2 regions of the Adlercreutzia rubneri genome follow, and region 2 is predicted to be linked to the other one. Evidence: predicted binding sites of a transcription regulator. Region 2 holds the regulator's gene; the other holds the start of a gene.
What was found. Region 2 encodes LexA, which represses DNA repair genes until DNA is damaged. Its sites were predicted from a motif close to CNAACANNTGTTNG; they were not measured.
Positions count from the first base shown of each region.

Region 1 (11,764 bases), on a different contig from region 2:
CCGTCGGCTTGGCATTCGATGACGATGGACTCCTTCCCATCGCCTACCAGCCAGTGCAGCTGGGCCACGCCATAGCCCTCGCTGGGCGCCTTGGCCACGATGACAACGTCCTTAAGCGCCTTGCGCACCTCGGCCACCGTGGAGAAGCTCGCCGCCACCCACAGAGGGAACTCGTAGGCCGCCACGTTCACCGCTCCCTTTTCGGGAGCTTCGGCGAACTGGGCGTAGCCGGGGAAGTTAAGGCCGGCGATGGCGAGTCCCGCCTCGTTGGCGCAATCGAAGTAGCACGGCACGCCGCCCACGACGATGCCCATGCCCACGCAGGCATGCTCGGGACTCAGCGAACCAAGGAACTGCGTGGGGATAGACGCCCCTCGCGGGGTGATGACCACGCCCTCGCCGTAGCTCTCGCACCAATCGAGGTTGCGGCCGAAATACAAGTTGCCGGCTGCATCGGCAAAACGAACGCCCGTGCACATAATGATCTCCTAACGACGAAATGGGAGCGACCCAACCGATCGCTCCCATTCATGGTAGGCCCCGATGACCGACGTTCGCCGATGCGGGCCGTCTCCGTTGTCGTTTCGACAGCGCCTTGTCGCCGTTACTTTTTCTTCTTAAGGAAACTCAGCGAATCGGAGATCTCGTCGAAGGTGCTCTTCAGCTCGGCGGCCACCTGAACGCCGTCCTTGTAGATGGCGTTCACGTCCCTGGTGGCGGCGGCCACGCCCTCGCGGCTGATGCCGAGGTCGAACTCATCGCCGTCCGAGGTGCGCTCCACGCGCACGCCGTCGCCGTCGTTGTCCTCGGCGACGTAGTAGTACTCCTGCTCGTTGCCGTCCTCGTCGAGCAAGATGAAGCCGATCTCGTTGTCGTGCTCGTCGACGATCACCGCATAGACATCGCCGTCCTCGATCTCCATCTCGATGACTTCGCTCTCCTCTTCGGGCTCCTCCTCGATGTGATAGCCCTCCGAGTGCAGGATGTCGGCGTCCTCCTCGGCCTGGATGGCCTCGGGCACCTCGTCGGGATCCCAGCCGTCGTAGTCGGCCTCGTTGTCGGTCATGAAGCTGTCGTAGGCGTGCTCCAAGTCGCTTTCGGCGGCATCCTCCTCATCGGCGTCGAAGAGGGCGTCCTCGTCGTCCTCGGCGTCTTCCAGCTCTGTTTCCTGGTCGGTCCACTCGGCATCGGTCTCGCCGACCTCTTCCATGCTCTCAAGCTCTTCGTCAAGACCCATTGCCAGACTCCTAACCTCGTGATGTACGTGCGCGGGCGACCTCGCCCGCCGAACCTATGATGCCACGACTTCCCGCGCCGTGGCCCTCCCGCGCCGTTTCGTTGACCGAGCGTGAACGTGCCAAGGCGCGACGCCGGTCGTGCAGCCCGCAGACACCGAGCGAAGGCGGTGGCGCAACCGAACGCCGGCGCGCGGCGCAGCCCCGCAGACCCCGGCCTAGCGAACGCGCTCCTTCAGCGCGCGGTCGATCTCGCGCTTGGTGTCGCGCTCCTTCATGGAGGCGCGCTTGTCGTAGAGCTTCTTGCCCCGGGCCAGCGCCAGCTCCACCTTCACCCGGCCGTCCTCGTTGAAGTACATCTTCAAGGGCACGATGGCCAGGCCCTTCTCGGCCACCTTCGCGTCCAGGTAGCGAATCTGCTTCTTGTGCAGCAGGAGCTTCCGGCGCCGGTCGGGGTCGGGGTTGAAGATGCTGCCATTGGAGTACGGCGAGATGTGCACGTTGTTGAGCCACACCTCGCCGTTCCGAATGAGGGCGAAGCAATCGGTGAGCTGGCAGTTGTTCTCCCGCAGCGAGCGCACCTCGGTGCCCGTCAGCTCGATGCCGGCCTCGTAGGTCTCCAAGATCTCGTAGTCGTGGAAGGCCCGGCGGTTCTTCGCGATGGTCTTCTCCTCGCGCTTCGGCACGGCCCTCACGCCCCCTCGGGTGCGGCGGAAGCGTCGGACGCGTCGGCATCGGCATCGGCATCGGCGCCGGCGGCCTTCCCTTCCGCATTCTCGGTCACCGCGCCGCCCAGCCCCGGCACGAAGCTCGTGTCGGGGGCGAGGTCTTGTGCGAAGCGGGTGATGAGGCGCACCGTGGCCTCCAAATCGCGCAGGCAGATGACCTCGGTGGGAGTATGCATGTAGCGCAGCGGCACGGAGATGAGGCCTGTGGGAATGCCCCCGCGCGTCACCTGGATGGCCCGGGCGTCGGTGCCGGTGACCGACGGCTCGGCCTCCAGCTGGTACGGAACGCCCTCCGCCTCGGCAGCGGCCACAAGGCGCTCGAACACCACGGGGTTGATGTTCGGCCCCCGCGCGATGACCGGACCCGCCCCGCAGACGATCTTGCCGTACTTCGTTTTGTCGATGCCCGGATAGTCCGTGGCGTGGGTGACGTCGAAGGCGAGCGCCACGTCGGGGTTCACGGCATGGGCGCTTGTCATGGCGCCGCGGGTGCCGATCTCCTCCTGAGTGGTGGCCACCGCGATGAAGTCGCCCGGGGCGCGGCCGGCGCGGGCCAGCTTCTCCATGACGCGACAGGCGATCCACACGCCGCACTTGTCATCGAAGCACTTCGAGACGGCCATGTCGTCGCCGAACCGCTCGAATCCGACGCCGAACGTGATGGGGTCGCCCACCCGCACAAGCTTCTTCACGCGCTTGGGCTTCATGCCCAAATCGATAACGAGGGAGGAGAGCGGCGTCACCGTCTTGCGCTCGTCCGGCTCGATGAGGTGGATGGGCTTGCAGCCCACGATGCCGCGGAGGGTGCCGGAAGCGGTGTGCACGTCGACCCGCATGCCGGGCAGGATGGCCGCGTCCACGCCGCCCAAAGAGGCCACGGAGAGGAAGCCCTCGTCGGAGATGTAGGTGACCATGAGGCCGATCTCGTCCATATGGGCCGCCAGCATGAGCGAGGGCGCACCGGCGTCGCGGCCCTCGAGTACCGCGCGCACCGAGCCCATGGTGTCGGTGGCCACTTCGTCGGCCACATCAGCGAGCCTCTCGCGCACCAACGCGGCCGCCGGCTCCTCGAAGCCCGTCGGCGAGGGCGTCTCCACCAACTGCTTCAAAAACTTCAGATGTTTCTTCTTCATTGGTTCTCCTGTTCGATCCACCGGTGAGCAGGCTCGTTGTGCTGCGTTCGCGCCGTCACCTTGCGCCTTGGGCCTCGTTTACCAGTATCCCTTCGAATGCTTTCGCTTGCGCTCGGGTTTGGGAGGACGGAAATCCAGCGCCAGCTGGCCGTCGGTGGTCTTCTCCCGCTTCTCGGCGGGGGCGGCGCCGGCCCGCTCCACCTTCTCGATAGTCCACGACACCGCGCTCGCGCCGAACAGCTCCAGCATCTTCATCCGCGCATCGTGGGCGTTGGCCTTAGTGCCGGCCCGCGCGTCGCTCTCGAACTCGAAGAGCCCGCGCTCACGGTCGTAGGAGCCCTTCGGCGACTGATAGTGAGCGATGTAGGTTGCCATAGACTCGCGCGCTTCCTTTCTCAAACGTTCCCGAGCCATGATAGCAGAGCACGCAGATCCGCGCGGCGTGCCATCCTCAGGACGCGCGAAGAAAACGCCCTACGCCGCTCGAACGATTTCCCCTTTGGATGCTCTCTCCTTTGAAGATCGCTGAAAAACAACAGTCGGAACCCGCAGTGGCAAGAGTTTGACGGAGTTTCGTCGAGCGATCGGCTGGAATGGCTTGAAAACCACGAAACATCGGACGAGAAGGCCTTTTTCGGCGATGTTGTAATACCGAAGAGGACATTTTCCCAGGTCGTGTATTACAAAGAGGCCTCTGAAGCCCGGTTGACGCCGATGTTTCGCTATTTCTAAGCCATTTGAAGAGCTGGAAACATCATTTTCTGGTCAGAAACCGATGTTTCGTGATTTCCAAGCCACTTCAAGCTTGGAAAAAGGTCGGTTAGCAGAAACCCGCATCAGAGGACACCAAGGCCATGCCCTCCAAGCCGCTGGCGCACAATTGGCACGTCCGCGCAAGACGAGCCCTCGAAAAGCGAAAGGCCATCGCTCGAAAACGAGAGATGACCTCGCTAAAGTTCTGGAGCCGGTGACAGGAATCGAACCCGCAACCCACTGATTACAAATCAGTTGCTCTACCGTTGAGCCACACCGGCGACGAGCGCGTGAACGGCCGACCCTCCCCATCGATGCCGTTCCGCGTCGGCCCATTGTACGACAACGTCCCGGTTTAGGGAAGTTGCAACCGCGGATTCTCTACTCCTTGGCGCCCCACTGCTCGTAGTAGGCGTCGATGGCGGCCGCGATATCGTCGTCGATAACGATGCGCCCGGCCACTTCATGATTGTGCAGGCACTCCTTCACCTCGGCCATGGACACGATGGAGGCCACCGGGAAGCCGTACTTCGCCTCGATCTCCTTCTGGGCCGTGGTGACGCCGCCCTTCCCCACCTCCATGCGGTTGAGCGACACGATGAGCCCGCGCACATCCACATCGGCAGCGGCCTTCAAGATGGGGTAGGTCTCGTCGATGGACTTGCCCGAAGTGGTGACGTCCTCCACCATGATGACCTTGTCGCCGTCGTGAAGTTCCGCGCCCAAGAGGTTGCCCGCATCGGCCCCGTGGTCCTTCACTTCCTTGCGGTTGCAGCAGTACTTCACTTCCTTGCCGTAGAGCTCCTGCAGCGCCATGGCGGTGACCACCGCTAAGGGGATGCCCTTGTAGGCCGGCCCGAACACCACGTCGAAGTCGAGCCCGAAGTTGTCGTTGATGGCCTGGGCGTAGTACAGCCCCAGCCGATGCAGCTGCTCGCCGGTCACGTACGCCCCCGCGTTCATGAAGAACGGCGACTTGCGCCCGCTCTTCAGCGTGAAGTCGCCGAACTTCAGCACATCGCTCTCCACCATGAACTCGATGAACTCGCGCTTGTAAGCCTCCATAGCCGCCCTTTCATCCGTGAGGAGTTCCCTCATGTTTCCTATGGGCACCATGATACCCGATTTCCTCGTCGGTTTCCCCGAATCGATCAAAGTGCGGCTCCAGCACGGATGGCGCGGGGAACGAACCGGGACATTCCTGCGTCATTTCTGCGGTTCGGATCGCGTAGCATGGCACGATCCAAACCCCGGTGAAAGGACGGCCTAGATGTCGAGAAACCTTCTGTTCAGCGAGTACCCCATGTTTGACAGAATCATGGAGGAGCGCCCCGATCTGTGCCGCCGAGTGCTGGAAACGGCCCTCGGGGTACCCGTGGACGAGGTGCGCAACGTCGTCGCCGAGCGCACCCTGCAGCCCCGCGTCGGCTCCCACGGAGTGCGCCTCGACGCCTGGGTTCGCACCTCGGACGCGCTCTACGACGTGGAGATGCAGACCTACTCCCGCGAGGGCCTGGGTCGACGCATGCGCTACTACCAGAGCGCCATGGACACTGCGATGCTGCGCCCGGGAGCCACCTACGACAGTTTGCCCGAGAGCTTTATCGTTTTCATCTGCCTACACGACGAGTTCAAGGAGGGGCTCCCCGTCTACACCTTCGACATGATATGCGATGAGAGTGGATCCGTGGTACTTGGGCACGGCTTCAAATGGGTCGTGCTCAACGCTTCCGCTTGGGAGATGTTGCCAGATGGGCCGCTTCGTGGTTTACTTCGGTACGTCGCCACCGAGGAGGTCGGAGGCGACGGCCTTACCGCCGATCTCGCGGCCGCCGTGGAGGCCGCCAACGAGGACGCCCCATGGAGAGAGGAGTCTCTTGTCATGCTGACGCTGGAAGAGGATATGCGCGCCCAAGGCCGCCTCCTGCAGAAGAAGGGCCGTGAGGAGGGGCTTGCCGAGGGTAGAGCCGAGGGTAGAGCCGAGGGTAGAGCCGAGGGCAGGGCCGAGGGTAGGGCCGCGGGACGGGCGGAAGGAGCCGACCAACTTGGAAAGCTGATAGCTCAGCTTATGGATGCCGGTCGCTTCGAGGACGCCCGCCGTGCGGCGACCGATGCGGAATACCGTGAGGAATTGCTCGAGGAGCTTGACTCGTAAAAGCAGGAGCCATCGCGAACCGACGACAACGAAGTCTCCTCCTTCGCAAACCCCTCGCCGCCACACTCCTCTCCCGACCCCAGAAGGCATACGCCGCAAGCAAACCGGCGATGTTCAACCCATTGACACGCGAACATCTATTCGGGTAGTATAGCGTACATTCATTCGGGCGAACAAGTGTGCCCGTAAAGAGTTGCGGGCCGGAAGATGCTTGGCGACGGGAAGGGGTTGCGCGGTGAACGTCATCGAGAAGCTGGAGATTCTGGCCGATGCGGCGAAGTACGACGTAGCTTGCACCTCCTCCGGGGTTCAGCGCGCGGGCAAGGCCGGGCAGCTGGGCGCGGCCACCCAGGCGGGATGCTGCCATTCGTTCACGCCGGACGGGCGCTGCGTCACGCTGCTTAAGGTGCTCATGACCAACGTCTGCGTCTACGATTGCTGCTACTGCGTGAACCGCGCGAGCAACGCCGAGGCACCCCGAGCCGCATTTACGCCCCGCGAGTTGGCCGACCTCACCATCGGCTTTTACCGTCGCAACTATATCGAGGGGCTGTTCCTCTCCTCGGGCGTCGCCGGATGCCCCGACCGCACCACCGAGCTCATGATAGCGGCTCTGCGCATCCTGCGGGAGGAGTACGGCTTTCGCGGCTACATCCACACCAAGGCCATCCCCGGCACCTCGGTGGAGCTCATCGACGAGCTGGGGCGCCTGTCCGACCGCCTCTCGGTGAATCTGGAGCTGCCGAGCCGGCAGAGCCTGGGGCTTTTGGCCCCCAACAAGTCGCGTGCGTCCATCCTGGCCCCCATGCGGCATATCTGCGACTCCATCGCCGACGATGCGGAATCGCGCTCGCTGGCGAAGAAGCGCACCACGGTGTACCTCACCAAGAAGAACGCCCGGAAGGCACGGGCCTTCGCGCCGGCGGGCCAGTCCACCCAGATGATCGTCGGAGCCACTCCGGAAAGCGACTACCAGATCTTGAATCTGTCAGCGGCCCTCTACACCCACCTGTCGCTGAAGCGCGTGTTCTTCAGCGCCTACCTCCCCGTCGTGGCCGACCCGCTCCTGCCCGCCACCGACGCCGTGCAGCTGAACCGCGAGCACCGCCTCTACCAGGCCGACTGGCTCTTGCGCTTCTACGGCTTTAACGTGAGCGAGATCATCGACGAGGACAATCCCTTCCTCGCCCCCGATGTCGATCCGAAGGCGAACTGGGCCCTGAACCACCTGGACTTCTTCCCCGTGGAGGTGAACAGCGCGCCTTTGGAGGCGCTTCTGCGCGTGCCCGGCATCGGCGTGCGCGGCGCCAAGCTCATCTGTCGGGCACGACGGCAATCCACCCTCGGCGAGGCGGAGCTGAGAAAGCTCGGCATCGCCTATAAGCGCGCCCGCTACTTCATCACCATGAACGGCGCCTGGGGCGGATCGGGGATCGACTTCTCCCGCGAGGCCCTGCACGCGCGGCTTTCGGCCCCTATCGACGGCGGTCGCCACGGGCGCCGCGCCGACCGCGCCCCAGCCGGCCAGATGAGCCTCTTCGAAACCGTGGAGGCACCGCCCGTACTGCCCGAGACGAGCCCCGATGCGGCAACCGCCCGCGAGGTCGCCTTTGCCGCCCAGCGCCGGGCCCTCGAGACGACCGGGACGGCGGACGGACGGCAAGCGATCGCAACCGAGGCGGCATCGGCCACAGAACGCTCGATCGCCGACGGCCGCAAAACGCTCGACAGCCCGCTGCTCTCGGTGGCCTAGGTGGGCGCCATGGAGCATATCCCGAACGCATCCGCGGAAGACGCCCCTGCGACGCCCTCCCCTCCTCCCGACATCTACGACGAGGTGGCCTACGCCTACGACGGCTCCCTGGAAGGGCTGCTCTCGGCTGTCTTCGCCGCCTACGAGCGCCACGAGCATCCCACCGATATCGCGCCGGAAGAGCGTCTGCAGCTCCGTCTCGGCCAGCGCGTGTCGCTCATCCCCACCGACCAGGACCGGGCCCTGCGCGTCATGGGCACCCTGCGCCGCCAGTGCGGCCGCGCGGCAGCCCTGGCGGTGACCCGCGCCGCTTGCTCGGACGAGCCGGGTGCGGGCACGGCGGTCTACCGCTTCGTGCGCTATGCCATCGACGAGCAAAAGCATCGCGCATGCGAGCACTGTCGCAAGCGCGCCTCCTGCGCAGGCCGCGGCGGCATGGGGCCGTGCCCCAAGCAGCGGGGCCGCGCCTTCTCGGACATCACGCATCCGGCCGTGGAGCGGCTCTTCCGCATTTCGCGCTCGGTCGGTCAGGAATGCGAGCATATGCGCCAGTTCGTGCGCTTCCAGCACCTCGCCGGCGAAGGAGCCGATGTATGGTTCGCCCGCGTGAACCCGAAAGCCTCGGTGGTGCCGCTTATCATGGATCATTTCGTGGAACGTCTCGGCGTGCAGCCCTTCATCATCTACGACGAGGTGCACCATCTCGCCGGCGTCTACGACGGCGGCGACTGGCAGCTGGTGAACACCGAGGGCGCCGGCGACTTGGAACGAGCGCTGCCCGACCGCACCGCCGACGAGGCCCTCATGAGCGAGGCCTGGCGCACCTTCTACAAAAGCGTCTCCATCGACGCCCGCTACCACCCGGAGCTGCGCCGTCAATTCATGCCCAAGCGCTTCTGGAAGAACCTCACCGAGCTGCAGGAAAGCCCTGCCGCCCTGCGCCCGCGCTACGCTGAACGCGGGTGAGCCGCGGCCGCGCAAACATCCCCGCCGGTGCGACGACGGCCCTACAAGCTGAATACCAGCTCGCCGGTCGGGGCGGTCAGCTTGCCGGGCACGGGGCACTCGCACTCATAGGCAATCCCTACGGCCGGCCCCACGTGAACGCCGATGACCGGACTGACGGGCAGCACCTCCACCGCGTGTCCCACCGCCGGCTCGATAGCCTCGCGCGCCCATTTGATGGCGGGGGCCGCCGATCCGATGTAGTGCACCACCACGCGCTTGAGCCCAAAGGCCTCGATCTCCTCTTTGAAGACGTCTGCCATGCGAGCAAGCGTCTTCTTCCACGTGCGCACTTTCGCCAACGTGGATGTCTCCCAATCGGCCACCGTGAGCACGGGGGAGATTTGCAGCAGACCGCCGAGCAACGCCGACGCACCTCCAATGCGACCGCCCGCCTTCAAAAAAGCAAGGCTCTCCGGAGCGAAGATGAACCGCGACGAGACGACCGAATCAATCGCCGCCTGCGCGCACCGCGTCAGATCGCCGCCCGCATCGCGCGCATCGCATGCATCGAGCACCGCGAACATCTCATCGCCGCAGTTCGACGTCGAGTCGATCAGCGTGCAGCGGAACTGCTTGTAGCGCTCCTTGCAGGCCCGAGCGCTGCGCACCGCCCCTTCGAACGTTCCGGACATCTTCGACGAGATGAAAACCCCGAGCACCTCATCGGCCGCCTGCGCCGCCTTTTCGAAAATCGTCTCCATCGCATGCTGCGAGGGCTGGCTCGACGTAGGCGGATTGTCGATCATGTCGGCGATATCCTCATAGAATGCATCGACGTCCATGTCGGCCTCGCGGTACTCACGACCATCCCGATTCACGAACAGCGAGACGACTTCGATATCGCGCTCCCGCACCACCTCGGCGGGGATAGAGGCGACCGAATCGGTGACGATCTTGACCACGACTTCTCCTTTCAGCGAGGCACCCGAAGGCATCCGCGCCGCACGCGACGGCGTATCGCGACGCTGCGGCCGCGATGGGCATTTTTGCTATCGTACACCATGTGCACGCTCGAAAACGCGCGCAGAGGAGAAGTTCATGCGACCGTTGAGCCAAAAGTCGGCTAATACTCTCGCATACCGCTGGCAGCTAGGCGCTACACGCCCGTGAAGTCGAAGGCCGGGATGAAGCTCTCCTCAGCGGCTCCCCCTTCTTGCCAGAAGTAGTCCTCCACTCCCAGCGCATCGGCGAAATCGAGCAGCTGCTCGTACTCGGAATCGGGTACCGTGGTCGCAAGCTCGGGACTCGCCGCCAGGGCCGCGGCCGCCCGCCTGTCGCCGGCTGCAGCGGCCTGAGCGATCACCGGCGTGTACTGGTTCATGAGCGAGAGCCGGACATCGCTCCCGAAGCGCTCGTGCAGAAGCCGCACCACGGCCTTGGAGTTATCCAGGGCCCCGGGCAGCATGAGATGGCGCACCACCACGCCGGAGACGAGGCGCTCCTGGCCGCGGAACTCGTCATAGCACGGGGCGCCAACGACCTCTACCATGGTCTGAAGCGCCGCGAGGGCCACCTCGGGGTAGTCGGCAGCATGGGAGTAGCGAGCCGCCAGCGCCGCATCGGCGTACTTGAAGTCGGTGAGGTAGGCGTCCACGAAGCCGACGTTGCCGCGCACCGCCTCCACGGTCTCGTAGCCGCCCGTGTTCCACAACACCGGCAGCGCCATGCCCTGCTCGCGCGCCAAGGCAACCGCCGCGCGGATCTGCGGCGCGAAGTGCGTCGGCGTCACGCAGTTGATGTTCAGCGCCCCGGCCGCCTCAAGCTCGCCCATGATGGCGGCCAAGCGCTCGACAGTGATTGCCCGGGCCGCCTCGCCCAGAGCGATAGAGGCGTTCTGGCAATAAACACAACGCAGAGGGCAGCCGGAGAAGAAGATGGTGCCGCTGCCGTCCTCGCCGGAGATCGGCGGCTCCTCCCAGAAGTGCAGCGCCGCCCGGGCCACGAGCACCTCGCCCGCAGCTCCGCAAACCCCGCGCTCCCCCGCCGCCCGATCAACGCCACACCTCCGGGGGCACAGCTCGCACGACAACGGCAACGCGTAGAGGGGATGCGGGATGCCTTGACCGAGCGAGTTCCGTAGCGAACGGAAATGCCCTGTGGGCATTTCCGCCGAGCGAGGACTGTCTGAGCGAATCAAGGTATCGCGCAGCTCTGATTCCGGCGAGTCACAACTAGTTGTTCGAGTAGTCGAAGTCGTCGTTATAGGGAGCGAAGTCGTCATAGTCGTCGTAGTCGTGATCCTCGCGGAAGTGGTCGTGGCCGCAACCGTCCTCGTCGTCGTAGGCGCTCCAGTCCTCGTCCTCCTCGGAGGCAGGGTGCCCATAGGCCTGCTCGGCGCGCGTCCAGTCGAGCCCGGCCCGGGCTCCGGCCGCCTCGTCCTGATACACCAGAGACAGCGCCGCCGGCGCCATATCGGCGCCTCCGATGACCACCAGAAGCTCCAGCAAGTGCATGGTCGCCTCCACTCCGGGCAAAATCACCTCGGCGTCGTCGGCGGCCATGAGCGCCGCGGACAGCTCGGCCAGGAGCATCTCGGCCGTGTAGTCGCCGGTGTAGCGCTGCTGGCGCACGGCCTGTACCACAGGATCGGCGGAGACGGGGCTGAACAGCGGAATCTGGTCGGCGTCCAGCGCTCCCACCGAACGGGCCGAGGCATCGTCCAAGGCCACGGCCTCGATGGCGCTCACCAGATCGGCGGCCAAGGGCAGCGTGTGGGTATTGCGCAGAAGCTGCGCGCGGCCCGGTGCCCCCACTTCCACCACTTCTCCGAAGATGGCGTCCAGAAGCCGACGGACATCGTCGGTCAGCTCGGCTTCGGTGGCCACCGGCCCCAGAAGGTTCTCGCGGGCGAAGGCATCGGCGGCCACCAGCGAGCGTACCGTCGCCGGTGCCTCCACCATGATCAGGTCGTTCACCGTCGCCACGGCGTTGATCTCGCGGGCGAAGTTCGGCGTGGCAGCCGACAGATCCACCAGCGTGGACCCCGGAGCCGTCGTCGT
Region 1 covers NZ_WPOO01000016.1:42,597-54,360, forward strand. The annotation lists gene bsh (choloylglycine hydrolase) at 1-479, opposite strand, end outside; gene GO707_RS09210 (hypothetical protein) at 605-1,237, opposite strand; gene smpB (SsrA-binding protein SmpB) at 1,454-1,921, opposite strand; gene GO707_RS09220 (M42 family metallopeptidase) at 1,927-3,096, opposite strand; gene GO707_RS09225 (hypothetical protein) at 3,175-3,471, opposite strand; tRNA gene GO707_RS09230 (tRNA-Thr) at 4,056-4,130, opposite strand; gene pyrE (orotate phosphoribosyltransferase) at 4,231-4,914, opposite strand; gene GO707_RS09240 (Rpn family recombination-promoting nuclease/putative transposase) at 5,153-6,004, shown strand; gene GO707_RS09245 (putative DNA modification/repair radical SAM protein) at 6,240-7,757, shown strand; gene GO707_RS09250 (TIGR03915 family putative DNA repair protein) at 7,767-8,723, shown strand; gene GO707_RS09255 (DegV family protein) at 8,765-9,667, opposite strand; gene GO707_RS09260 (radical SAM protein) at 9,862-10,794, opposite strand; gene GO707_RS09265 (NAD(P)-binding domain-containing protein) at 10,937-11,764, opposite strand, start outside.
Region 1: GO707_RS09245 (putative DNA modification/repair radical SAM protein) is a predicted target of LexA. The motif match lies at 6,135-6,148, and genes of this name have one in related genera.

Region 2 (11,764 bases):
CTGTTCGCCACGCTGCCCTCGCTCATGCCGGCGCTGCACCTTCCCGTGCAGTCGGGCTCGAACCGCATCCTCTCGGCCATGAACCGCCGCTACACCCGCGAGCACTACCTCGGCCTTATCGAGAAGCTTCGCCGCGCCCGTCCCGACATCGCCCTGTCCACGGACATCATCGTGGGATTTCCCGGCGAGACCGAAGAGAACTTCATGGACACCTATCGCCTCGTGGAGGAAGTCGGCTACAGCCAGGTGTTCACGTTCATTTACTCCAAGCGCGAGGGGACCCCTGCTGCGGAGATGGACGACGACACGCCCCGCGAGGTCATCCAGGAGCGCTTCGACCGGCTCGTGGATCTCGTCCAACGCAAGGCCTTCGAGGCGAACCAGGCAGAGCTCGGCGCCACGGTGCCCGTGCTGGTCGAGGGCACGTCCAAGCGCGACGATTCCATCTTGGCCGGCAAGAGCCCGAAGAACCAGACCGTTCACGCGCCGGTGCCCGCTGGTGCGGACGCGACGTCTTTGGTGGGGCGCATCGTGCCCGTGACCATCGAGGAAGCCCGCACCTGGTATCTCTCGGGCACGATCGTCCATGCTTGAGCTTTCCGCACCCGTCATCGCCATCGTGGGGCCCACGGCCTCGGGCAAGACCGACGCGGCCCAGATCGTCGCCGAGCGCCTCGGCGGGGAAGTGGTGAGCGCCGATTCCATGCAGATCTACCGGGGCATGGACATCGGCACGGGCAAGCTTCCCGCATCTGAGCGCCGCGTGCCCCATCACGGCTTCGATCTCGTTGATCCCGGCGAGCCCTACTCGGCGGCCCTGTTCCAGGCGTTCGCCCGGCACTGCATTCGCGATATTGACGCCCGCGGCAAGAGAGCGGTGCTCTGCGGCGGCACCGGCCAGTACGTGCAGGCGACCATCGACGACTTCGCCTTCCCCAAGGGCGACCAGGTGGAAAACCCCGTCCGCGAACGCTGGACCGCCTATGCGGAGGAACACGGCAACCAAGCCCTGCGGGAGGCGCTGGAGGCGCGCGATCCCGCAAGCGCCGCCGTCATCCACCCCAACAACGTGCGGCGCGTCGTGCGTGCCTTCGAGCTTTTGGAGGAGGGTGCCAGCTACGCCGAGCAGAAACAGCGGCTCGCCACCGTGGCGCCCTTCGTTCCAGCCGTGCAATTCGGGCTGGCCGCGGAGCCGGCTATCCTGAACGAGCGCATCGACGCCCGGGTCGATGCCATGGTGGCCGCAGGGCTCGTCGACGAGGTGCGGGGCCTGCTGGCCGCCGGATTCCGCGACGGCGTCACGGCGCCCCAGGCCATCGGATACAAGGAGATCGTCGAGGCGCTGGATGGGAACATCACGCTAGAGGAGGCCGTGCAGGCCATCAAGACGGCCACGCGCCGCTACGGCAAGCGCCAGCGTACGTGGTTCCGCCGCGATAAGCGCATCCGCTGGGTGAACGCCGATGTCGGCGATGCCGAAGCCGTGGCCGCCGAGATTCTTTCCCAGTTGGAAACATTGGACGCCTACCATGGTTGAAGCGGCCCTTCCGGGTCGTCGAGGAGAGCTTCCGCCCCCTCAATTGCCGCCTAAAAGGAGCGTCCCATGGAGTTGTCCTTCGCCAAATTGCACGGTCTCGGGAACGATTTCGTCTTCATCGACGATCGCGACTGCGCTCTTGATCTGACCGACGAGCAGGTGTCGTATCTGTGCGACCGCCACTTCGGCATCGGCGCCGACGGCGTCATCCTCGTGCGGCCGGCTCTCTCGGAAGAGGGAGACGGCTACATGCACTACATCAACGCCGACGGCACCTTGGCCCAAATGTGCGGCAACGGCGTGCGCTGCTTCGCCAAGTACCTCGTCGATCGCGAGCTGGCGGACGTTGCCTCGGGCAGCCTTGTGGCCGACACCCTGGCCGGCCCGCGCCCTATCGCCTTTTCCGTGGATGCGGAGGGGAAGATGACCGAGGCGACCGTGAACATGGGCGCGCCCATCTTGGATCCCGTGCTCGTGCCCGTCGATGCCGCGCCGGACTCCCGCGCGACCGATGGTGCGCCCTATGTGGGGCATCTGCGCCTCGATTCGCCGTGGGGAACCTTCGAATTCGTGTGCGTCTCCATGGGAAACCCCCACGCCGTCTGCCTCGTGGACGATTGGGCGGCATTGCCCGACGAGCTGTTCCCCGCTGGTGCTGAGAAATCCCTCTCGACCCTGCGCATCGATCTTCCCGGCCCCTTCTTCGAGACGCATCCCGTATTTCCCGAGAAAACCAACGTCGAGTTCGCCTCCGTCACCGATGAGGGCATCGCCATGCGCGTATGGGAGAGGGGCTGCGGCGAGACCTTGGCCTGTGGCACCGGCGCCTGCGCCACCAACACGGCCGCCTGCCTCACCGGTCGGGCCGGCAGGGAGAACGATCTCCTGTTGAGCGGCGGCCTACTGCACATCTGCTGGAACGAGGATGGCACGATATCCATGACGGGACCGGCAACGGAGAGCTTCTCGGGAACCATTGTGCTGCCGTGAGCTTCTCCGGCGCTGCTGTTGTGCTATGATAGCCCCCGTTTCACCGGCGCAACGCCGCGCCACGATTAAGGAGTGATGCTCATGCGCCTGTAACGACCACTTGCACCGCCTTCCCCTCATGGGATCCGTCGTTACTTGAAGCAAAGGAGCATGCTATGACCGAATACGAATCCGTCATCCAAAAGGGTCCGGCCACCAAGGCCGAGGAGCGCCGCGAGCGCGCCGTTCTCGTGGGCGTCGAGCGCCCGGGGCTGCCGTGGCCCTTGGAATCTTCCCTGGCCGAACTGGAACGTCTGGCCGATACGGCCGGAGCCGATGTGGTGGCCACGACGACCCAGCGCTTGGACGCGCCCAACCCGCGCACCTTCGTCGGCACGGGCAAGGCCGACGAAATCGCCGAGCTGGCACGGTCGCACGAGGCCGACCTCGTCATCTTCGACGATGAGCTGACACCTTCCCAGCAGGCCAATCTGGAGAAGGTCATGGACAAGTCCGTGAAGGTCATCGACCGTACGGCCCTCATTCTGGACATCTTCGCCCTGCACGCCACCTCCAAGGAGGGGCGTCTGCAGGTGCGTCTCGCCCAGAACCAGTACTTGTACCCGCGCCTGCGCGGCATGTGGGCCCACCTCGCTTCGAACCGCATGGGAGGCGGCGTGGGATCCCGCTTCGGTGAGGGCGAAAGCCAGCTGGAGGTGGACCGCCGCATGGTGCGCAAGCGCATCACGAGCATTCGCCGCGAGCTTGAGCGTCTGTCCGACGTGCGCTCGTTGCAGCGTGAGAGCCGGTACGGCAGCGGCATGTTCAAAGTGGCACTGGCCGGTTATACCAATGCCGGGAAAAGCTCGCTCATCAACCGGCTCACCGGAGCCGACGTGCTCAGCTACGACAAGCTCTTCGCCACGCTGGACTCCACCACCCGCAAGTTCGAACTGCCCGAGGGCCGCGAGGTCACCGTCACCGACACCGTCGGCTTCATCCAGAAGCTGCCCACCACCCTGGTCGAGGCCTTCAAGTCGACGCTCGACGAAATCACCGGAGCCGACCTCATCCTGCACGTGATCGACGCCTCCTCGCCGGAGTTCGAGGGGCAGATCGAGGCCGTGTGCGAGGTGCTCGACCAGATAGGGGCCCAGAGCATTCCCACGATCGCCACTTTCAACAAATGCGATCTGCTGGACGCCGAGACGCTGGCCGGCCTTAAAAGGCGTTATCCGAGCGCCCGGTTCGTGTCCGCCCGCTCTGGAGAGGGCATAGAGGAACTCGTGGGCGCCATCGCCCAGGCCGCCTCGTCCGCCGACGCCAAGCTGGACGTGCTCGTGCCGTACCAACGGGGGGATTTGGTATCGCTGGCCCACGAGCGCTGCCACATCATCTCCGAGAGCCACGAGGCCACGGGCACGCGCCTGCAGCTGCTCGCGGCCCCTGCCTTCGTCAGCGCGTTCTCCCCTTACCTTGTCTCGGACGTCGACGCTTGAGGAAACCACCGCTCCAGAAACGAAAGAGCGCCCCTGCTCCGGATCCTCGCATCCGGAGCAGGGGCGCTCTTGATTGACCGAAAGGGGAGGACTCGCGGCCTATCGGCGCGGCGAAGGCGCTACAGGCGCCGAAACACGGCCACCACCTTGCCGGCAATGGAGCAGTCCGTGGTGATGATGGGATCCATCGTCGAGTTCTCCGGTTGCAGGCGGATATGGTCGGCCTCGCGGAAGAAGCGCTTGACGGTGGCGCCGTCGTCGATGATGGCCACGACGATATCGCCGTTGTTGGCCACCGGCTGCTCCTTCACAACCACGTAGTCGCCATCGTTGATGCCGGCCTCGATCATGGACTCGCCGCGCACCGAGAGCATGAAGGAGGGGGCATCGCCGACGATATCGGTGGGCAGCGTGATGGTGTCGGTGATGTTCTCCTCGGCGAGAATAGGGGAGCCGGCAGCCACGTTGCCCACCAAGGGCACATTGACGAGCTTGCTGTAGGCGGCCGCGAAAGCCGTGACAGGGGAGGGAACCTCCTCGATGGGATAGGTAAGCGCGATGGAGCGGGATTTAAGGGGGTCGCGCTTGATGAAGCCCTTGTCTTCAAGTGCCTTCAAATGGACATGGACGGTGGAAGGGGAGGAGAGCCCCAAACTCTGGCACACCTCGCGCACCGTAGGGCCGTAGCCCTTCTCGCGAATGCACGCTTCGATGCAGTCGAGAACCGCCTGTTGCCGCTTGGTCACTTTCTGGGTCATAGCGCATCCTTTCACAAAAGCGTACATTTGTTTGAAAAATCTCTTGACGTGAACCTTTGTTCGCTCTATTATAACTGCGAACAAAGGTTCTACGCAAGAGGTCAGGAGTAAAAAATGGCACGCATCGAATTTTCCATAGCCTTCACGCTCAGCACCATCGCGTCATTCCTCATCTTCTTCGCCTAGAGCGTCGAGGGCGGGTGTCGTGAAGGTAGCAATGTTTTGAAGAGGGGAGCGCGCTAGGTCTGATAGGGTATGATAAGCAATCAACTTATCAAAGTGAGAAGGAGAACCTATGCGCTGTCCTTCCTGTGGCTACCAGGAATCGAAAGTCGTCGACTCGCGATCGGCCGACGACGGCGCCTCTATCCGGCGCCGTCGCGAATGCCTGCAGTGCGGCACGCGATTCACCACCTACGAGCGGCTCGCCGAAAATCCCATTCTCGTCATCAAGGCCGACGGTTCATCGGAGGTCTTCAACCGCGAGAAGCTCATGCGAGGATTGCTCATCGCCTGCGCGAAACGTCCCATCACGCCCGAGAAGATCGACGGACTCATCACGAGCATCGAGGCGGAATTGCGATCGAGTCAGCGCAACGAGATCAAATCGCGCGATTTGGGCGATTTGGTACTGGCCCGTCTGGCCACTCTGGATGACGTTGCCTATATTCGCTTCGCCAGCGTCTACAAGGATTTCCAGAATGTGGAGGAGTTCTCCGAGGCCCTGAAAGAGCTGGGCTGATCCATGGACGTTCTTTTCAAGCAGCTCGACGAGACCCTGGAAGCGCCCGCCTACGCCCGTCCGGGCGATGCGGGTCTCGATTTGCGCGCCGCCGAGGGCGGCACGCTTTTGCCCTTCGAGCGGGCACTCGTGCCCTGCGGTATCGCCTTGGCCGTTCCCGAGGGCTATGCGGGGCTCATCATTCCCCGAAGCGGCCTGGCGGCACGACAGGGCATCTCCATCGTGAACGCCCCGGGCCTCATAGACAGCGGCTACCGGGGGGAGATCAAGGTGCCGCTCATCAATCTCGATCCAACGGAGGTGTTCAATTACGAAAAGGGCGAGCGCATCGCCCAACTCGTGATCATCGCTACCCCCACCATTACTTTACATAACACTTATGAGCTTCCCGAGAGCTCGCGCGGAGCGCAGGGCTTCGGAAGCAGCGGCCTTTCCTAGAAAGAGTGTCCTTTATGACCGATCACCGCGATTCGAAACCCGAAGAAACGCCCGAGCCCCAGCAGCTGGGAGCTCCGGAGACGACTCCCGAAAATCCCCAGCGACCCGAGCCGTCGACGGAGCCCTCGCAGGATCAGAGACGGGCGCTCATCGACGCCGACCTGAAATCCGCCCGCACGCTCTCGACGGTAGCCGCCATTGCAGGTCCAGTCTCCTTCATCATCGGCGGCGTGATGCTGAGCACGGTGGGCCTCGTCTGCGCCATTGTCGGCTTCGTTAAGATCAAGCACGTGATAGACGATGTCGATGGTCGCCAGAAGGTCTATGCCGCCACGGTACGCCAGACGCTTATCTGGGGTCTCGCCATCAGCGCCATTGCGCTCATCGTCAACATCGTCGGCATCGCGCTCATGATGCCCGTGCTCATGGAGGCCATGCAAACGGGAGACTTCACCTCGATCCTCGGCGAGGGCGCCACCATCACCGCGCAGCCATCCGGCGGCAGCGGCAATGCCTGGGGCTAAACACCTTCCATATACGGTAAAATGTTTCAAGTTGGAGGGCTTCTGAAAAGATTGACAAGAAAGGCTGATAATATGGATTATGTAAAATCGAAATCACGATCAACTATACAGGGTTTTCTAGTGGTTCTCGCTGCTCTTTTGACGCTTTCCATTGGAATGGTCGGGTTGGCCGGTTGCTCGGGCGGCACGAGCGATGAAGACGCCATCCGCGCATCGCTCGCGTCCGAACTGGACAGCATTAAGAACATCGACGACGCGTTCGTCAACGAGTTCTCCGAGTCCATCGACATGAGCCAGCTTTCGGTCTACGGCATCGACGGCGTCGAGTTCATGAAGTCCTACCTGAGCGGCTTCGATTACGCGATCGACTCGATCAATGTCGACGGCGACAGCGCCACGGCCCAGATCACCCTTACTTGCAAGAGCTATACCGGCTACCTGCAGGCGCTGCAGACGGCCGTGGACGAGGTCACCGCCGATCCCGATGCTCTTGCCGCTCTCTCCAACGACGAGATCAACCAGAAGATCGGCGAGATCGTCATCGGCTCCCTCGACGGCGTCGAGCTGGCGGCCACCCAGCCCATCACCATCACCTACACCAAGGTCGACGGAACCTGGGAGCCGGCCTCGTCCACCTCGGGCGACATCGCGGCCGCGCTGATGACCAACTAAACGCGCCGTCAACGCGCAAACCCTTTGAAGGGCGCTCCATTGGGGCGCCCTTCTTCTATAATGCCAGGTAATCGACAATGCTTCTCGCGACGAAAAGAGAAATCGAACATGGGTTCCCATACAAAAACGAACAGCGGGGGAGCGACGACTCCCCTCTCCCCTCGCCTCGCTCTTCAACTGGCCGCGCCCCATACCTGGCCGGCGGCCATCATGCCCGTGCTCGTGGCCGCCGCCTGCGCCTTGGCCAACACCGGGTCGCTGGACGTGGGCATGGCGTGGCTTCTGCTCCTCATCTGCATCCTCATGCAGGCGTCCGTGAACACCTTCAACGACTACTTCGACTTCATCAAGGGAACCGATACAGCCGAGGACAACGTGGAGGCCTCAGACTCGGTGCTCGTCTACAACGACGTCAATCCGCGCTCGGCCCTCGGGCTGGCCATCGGCTTTCTGACCGTGGCCTTCCTGCTCGGCCTGTACGTTATTTGGAAAGCGGGTCCTGTCCCCCTCGTCATCGCGCTTATCGGAGCCGTCATCGTCGTGATGTACTCCGGAGGCAAGACGCCTCTCTCCTACCTTCCCGTCGGCGAGGCGGTGAGCGGCATCGTTATGGGCGGTCTTATTCCGCTGGCAAGCTACCAGGTACTCTCGGGCACGTTCACGTTCATGGCGCTCCTTTGGGCCACGCCCACGATCATCGGCGTGGGCCTCATCATGATGACGAACAACACCTGCGATATCGAAAAGGACATCGAGGCCTCCCGCCGCACGCTGCCGGTGCTGCTGGGCCGCGAAAGGGCGCGCGCCCTCTACCATGCCCTCATGGTCGTTTGGGTTCTCGCCATCCTCGCCATCGTCGCCATCTGGTTCCCCCGGGGCATCGTCGTGCTCCCCTTCTTGGCGCTCGGCTGCTACCCCCTCATGATGGGCCTGTGGAAAAATCCGCTCGCGGCGCCCACGCGTATCGGCGCCATGGGCCAGATCTGCAGCGTGAACGTGGCTCTGGGCGCATTCTACGCCGCCGCCCTCCTGCTTTAGGAGCGCCAGGGAATCTGCACGAGATCGGGCAGTCCGTCGCGAAAACCCTCCAGCGAGAAGTCCTTCAGCAGCTCTTCCGGCGTCGTCGGCGCCTCTTCGGGAACAAGTCCCGCCACCGCCGCGATATGTCCGATGACGGCTCGCGGACTTCCGAACCGGGCCAGCAGCTCGTCTAAGGCCGCGTCCCGATCGCGTTTCGAGAGGCGCCGGTTCTGCTCGGCCACAAGCAGCGGAACGTGCGCATAGGCGGGGTGCGGCAGCCCGAGAAGATCCTGGAGGTAGCGCTGCTGCGGCGTGGAGCAAAGCAGATCAACGCCGCGCACGACTGAATTGACGCCCTGGGCGGCATCGTCCACCACCACTGCCAGCTGGTAGGCGAACGCACCGTCGGAGCGGCGTATGAGGAAGTCGCCGCAGTCGCGGTCGAGCTTTTGCGCGTAGTATCCCTGAACGAGGTCTTCGAAGGCGATCGTGCGGCTGTCCACGGCAACTCTCCAGCCCGGCGTGCGTCCCGCTGCCCAGCGCGCCTCCACCTCCGCGTCCGACAGATGGCGGCAGGTGCCGGCATAGACGAGCTTCTCGCCCCGGTGGGGCGCCGAGGCGGCGTGAAGGTCGGCCCGCGTGCAGAAGCACGGGTACAAAAGCCCCCGGGCTTCAAGGCGCCCGAATGCCTCGGCATAGGCCTCGTCGCGATCATGCTGGAAGTACGGCCCCTCGTCCCAGAAGAGTCCCAGGGTCTCGAAATCACGCTGGATCTGGTCGATGTAGACGCTCTTCGAGCGCTCGCGGTCGAGATCCTCGATACGCAGTACCATGTGCCCGCCCTGGGACTTCGCCACGAGCCATGCGATGAGCGCTGCGTAGATGTTGCCCGCGTGCATGCGCCCGGTCGGCGACGGCGCGAAGCGGCCGACGACGGGTGTCGCCTCTGTCGCTCCGCTTTCCGTCATAGCCAATGAAACCTTTCCGGCGCAGTCTTAAAACCGGGCTACTTCTCGCGCCGGTCGTCGACGTGCTTGGCCTTGCCGATGGCGCGCTCGATGCCGCCGGGTTCCACCAGGCGCACCTCCGGCGCCACGAGCAGCGTGCCCTTGAGCTTCTCGGCGATACGGGCGCGCAGGGCGTCCATGGCCTCGAAGGAGTCGCGGAAGGCCTCGGGGCGCAGCTCGGTCTCCACGATGAGCGCGTCCATGCCGCCGCGGGTCTCCACGATGATATGGTAATGGGGCGTGACCTCCTCGATGCCCGTGAGCACGTCCTCGATCTGCGAGGGGAACACGTTGGTGCCGCGGATGATGAGCATGTCGTCGGAGCGGGAGCGCACCTTGTCCATGCGGGCCAGCGTACGGCCGCAGGCGCAGGGCTCGGTGTGCACGGCGGTCAAGTCGTGGGTGCGGTAGCGCAGCACCGGAATGCCCTGCTTGCAAAGGGGCGTGAGCACGAGCTCCCCCATCTCGCCCTCGCCCACCGGCTCGCCGGTTTCCGGATCGATGACCTCCCACAGGAAATGATCCTCGGCGATGTGCTGCTGGTAGCGCTCGGCCAGACACTCGCCGGACACCCCCGGCCCCATAACCTCGGTGAGGCCGTAGTTGTCGGTGCAGACGATGTGCATGCGCCGCTCGATCTCGGCTTTCAGGCCCGGCGGGCAGGGCTCGCCGCCGAAAAGGCCCACGCGCAAAGGCGACTTCTCCCAATCGTAGCCCATCTTCTCCCCCACCTCGCAGATGTGCATGGCGTAGGAAGGCGTGGCCACGAGCACGGTGGTGCCGTAGTCCTCGATCATCTGGATATGGCGCTCGGTGTTGCCCGAGCCGGCGGGAATCATGGCGCAGCCCAGACGCTGCAGCCCGTAGTGCAGGCCGAAGCCGCCGGTGAACATGCCGTAGCCGAAGGCCATCTGGGCGATGTCCCCGGGCACGACGCCGGCCATCTGCACGAGGCGGGCGATGCACTCGCTCCACATGTCCATGTCGTCGTCGGTGTAGCCCACCACCACCGGCTTTCCCGTGGTACCCGACGAGGAGTGCAGCTCGCGGATGTCGTCCAGCGGCACCGCGAACAGGCCAAAGGGGAAGGTCTCGCGCAGCACGGCCTTATCGGTGAAGGGGAGCTTGCGCACGTCCTCGAGCGTCTGGATGTCGCTCGGCGCCACGCCCATCTCGTCCAGCTTCTGACGGTAGTAGGGCACGCGCTCGTAGGCGTAGGCCACGGTCTCTTTCAGCTTCTCCAGCTGGAGGGCGCGGATGTCCTCGCGGGAGGCGCACTCGATCTCGGGCTTGTAAATGGGCAGGGCGTCGAACCGTCCCGCCTCGGCGGCGGCCAGCGCCGCGCCCTTCTTTGTCACGTCGATGGAATCCATTGCCTCGCTCATGCGCCCTTACGCCTCCTTCGCAGCGCGCTCGGCGACGATGCGCGCGATGTCCTCTTGGGAAATGAGCTCCACCGGCTCGTCGGCCAGAAGCGCCTGGGCGCGCTCCGGCTCGCTTGTGGAGAGCACGATGTAGGTGGAGATCATGGAATAGCTGTAGACCACGTTGATGCCGCATTTGGCGAGCACGCCCATGACCCGCGAGAGCTCGCCGGGCGTATCGACGAGCTTCAGGCAGATGACCGGGGATACGACGCAAGCGCAGCCGGCATCCTTAAGCGCCTCCATGGCCGCCTCGGGCCTATCGACGATGAAACGGAGAATGCCGTACTCCCCCGTGTCGGCGGCGGAGAAGCCGCGCACGGAAACGCCGGCGCCCTCGAAGAGGTCGAGCACCCGGTTCATGTGCCCCGGGCGGCTGTTGGCGAATACGCTGATCTGGGAAACGGTCATGCTATTCTCCCTCCTCGTTCTCGATGACGGCGCGGCCCGCGCGCAGGGCGGCGAGGTTCGCCTCGACGGTCTTCTGCGGCACGCGCTCGGCCACGGTCTCCTCCCATACCTCGACGGGAATATCGAGGCGTGCGGCCAAGGCCCCCACGAGCACCACGTTGGCGCATTTGGCATTGCCGGCCGCCCGCGCGATGGCGTCGGCGTCGATGAGCAGAGCCCCGGCCTCGCGCAGGCGCTCCCGGGCGTTCTCGGGCATCGAGGCGGCACCGGTGAGCACCGGCAGGGGCCGGATGGCCACATCGTTGACGATGAGCGAGCCGCCCTCCTTGAGCTGGGGCAGATTGCGCAGGGCCTCGGTGGTCTCGAAGGCGACGACGACATCGGCGCATCCCGCGTCCGATACCATGGACTTCACGTCCTCGCCCACGCGCACCACCGTGGTCACGGCGCCGCCGCGCTGGGCCATGCCGTGGATCTCCGACACCTTCACCTGAAGATTCGCCTTCATGCAGCTGAAGGCGAGCAGATCGGCGGCGAGGATGGTTCCCTGGCCGCCCACACCGCACAAAAGCACCGTCTTAGTGGCATTTTCCATGAACGGCCTCCTATTCCTGGACGATGGCGTCGAAGCGGCAGTACTGGGTGCAGTGGCCGCAGCCGATGCACAGCGCGGGATCGATGAGCGCACGTCCCGTCTCGTCGCGGCCGAGGGCCGGACAGCCCAGGGTCACGCAGGCGCCGCAGGCCGTGCAGGAGCCGCTCA
Region 2 covers NZ_WPOO01000001.1:195,882-207,645, reverse strand. The annotation lists gene miaB (tRNA (N6-isopentenyl adenosine(37)-C2)-methylthiotransferase MiaB) at 1-594, shown strand, start outside; gene miaA (tRNA (adenosine(37)-N6)-dimethylallyltransferase MiaA) at 587-1,537, shown strand; gene dapF (diaminopimelate epimerase) at 1,604-2,527, shown strand; gene hflX (GTPase HflX) at 2,683-4,005, shown strand; gene lexA (transcriptional repressor LexA) at 4,125-4,763, opposite strand; gene nrdR (transcriptional regulator NrdR) at 5,059-5,505, shown strand; gene dut (dUTP diphosphatase) at 5,509-5,943, shown strand; gene GO707_RS00880 (hypothetical protein) at 5,958-6,467, shown strand; gene GO707_RS00875 (hypothetical protein) at 6,588-7,139, shown strand; gene GO707_RS00870 (prenyltransferase) at 7,248-8,177, shown strand; gene gluQRS (tRNA glutamyl-Q(34) synthetase GluQRS) at 8,174-9,127, opposite strand; gene GO707_RS00860 (phenylacetate--CoA ligase family protein) at 9,166-10,551, opposite strand; gene GO707_RS00855 (amino acid-binding protein) at 10,558-11,001, opposite strand; gene GO707_RS00850 (indolepyruvate oxidoreductase subunit beta) at 11,003-11,596, opposite strand; gene GO707_RS00845 (thiamine pyrophosphate-dependent enzyme) at 11,607-11,764, opposite strand, start outside.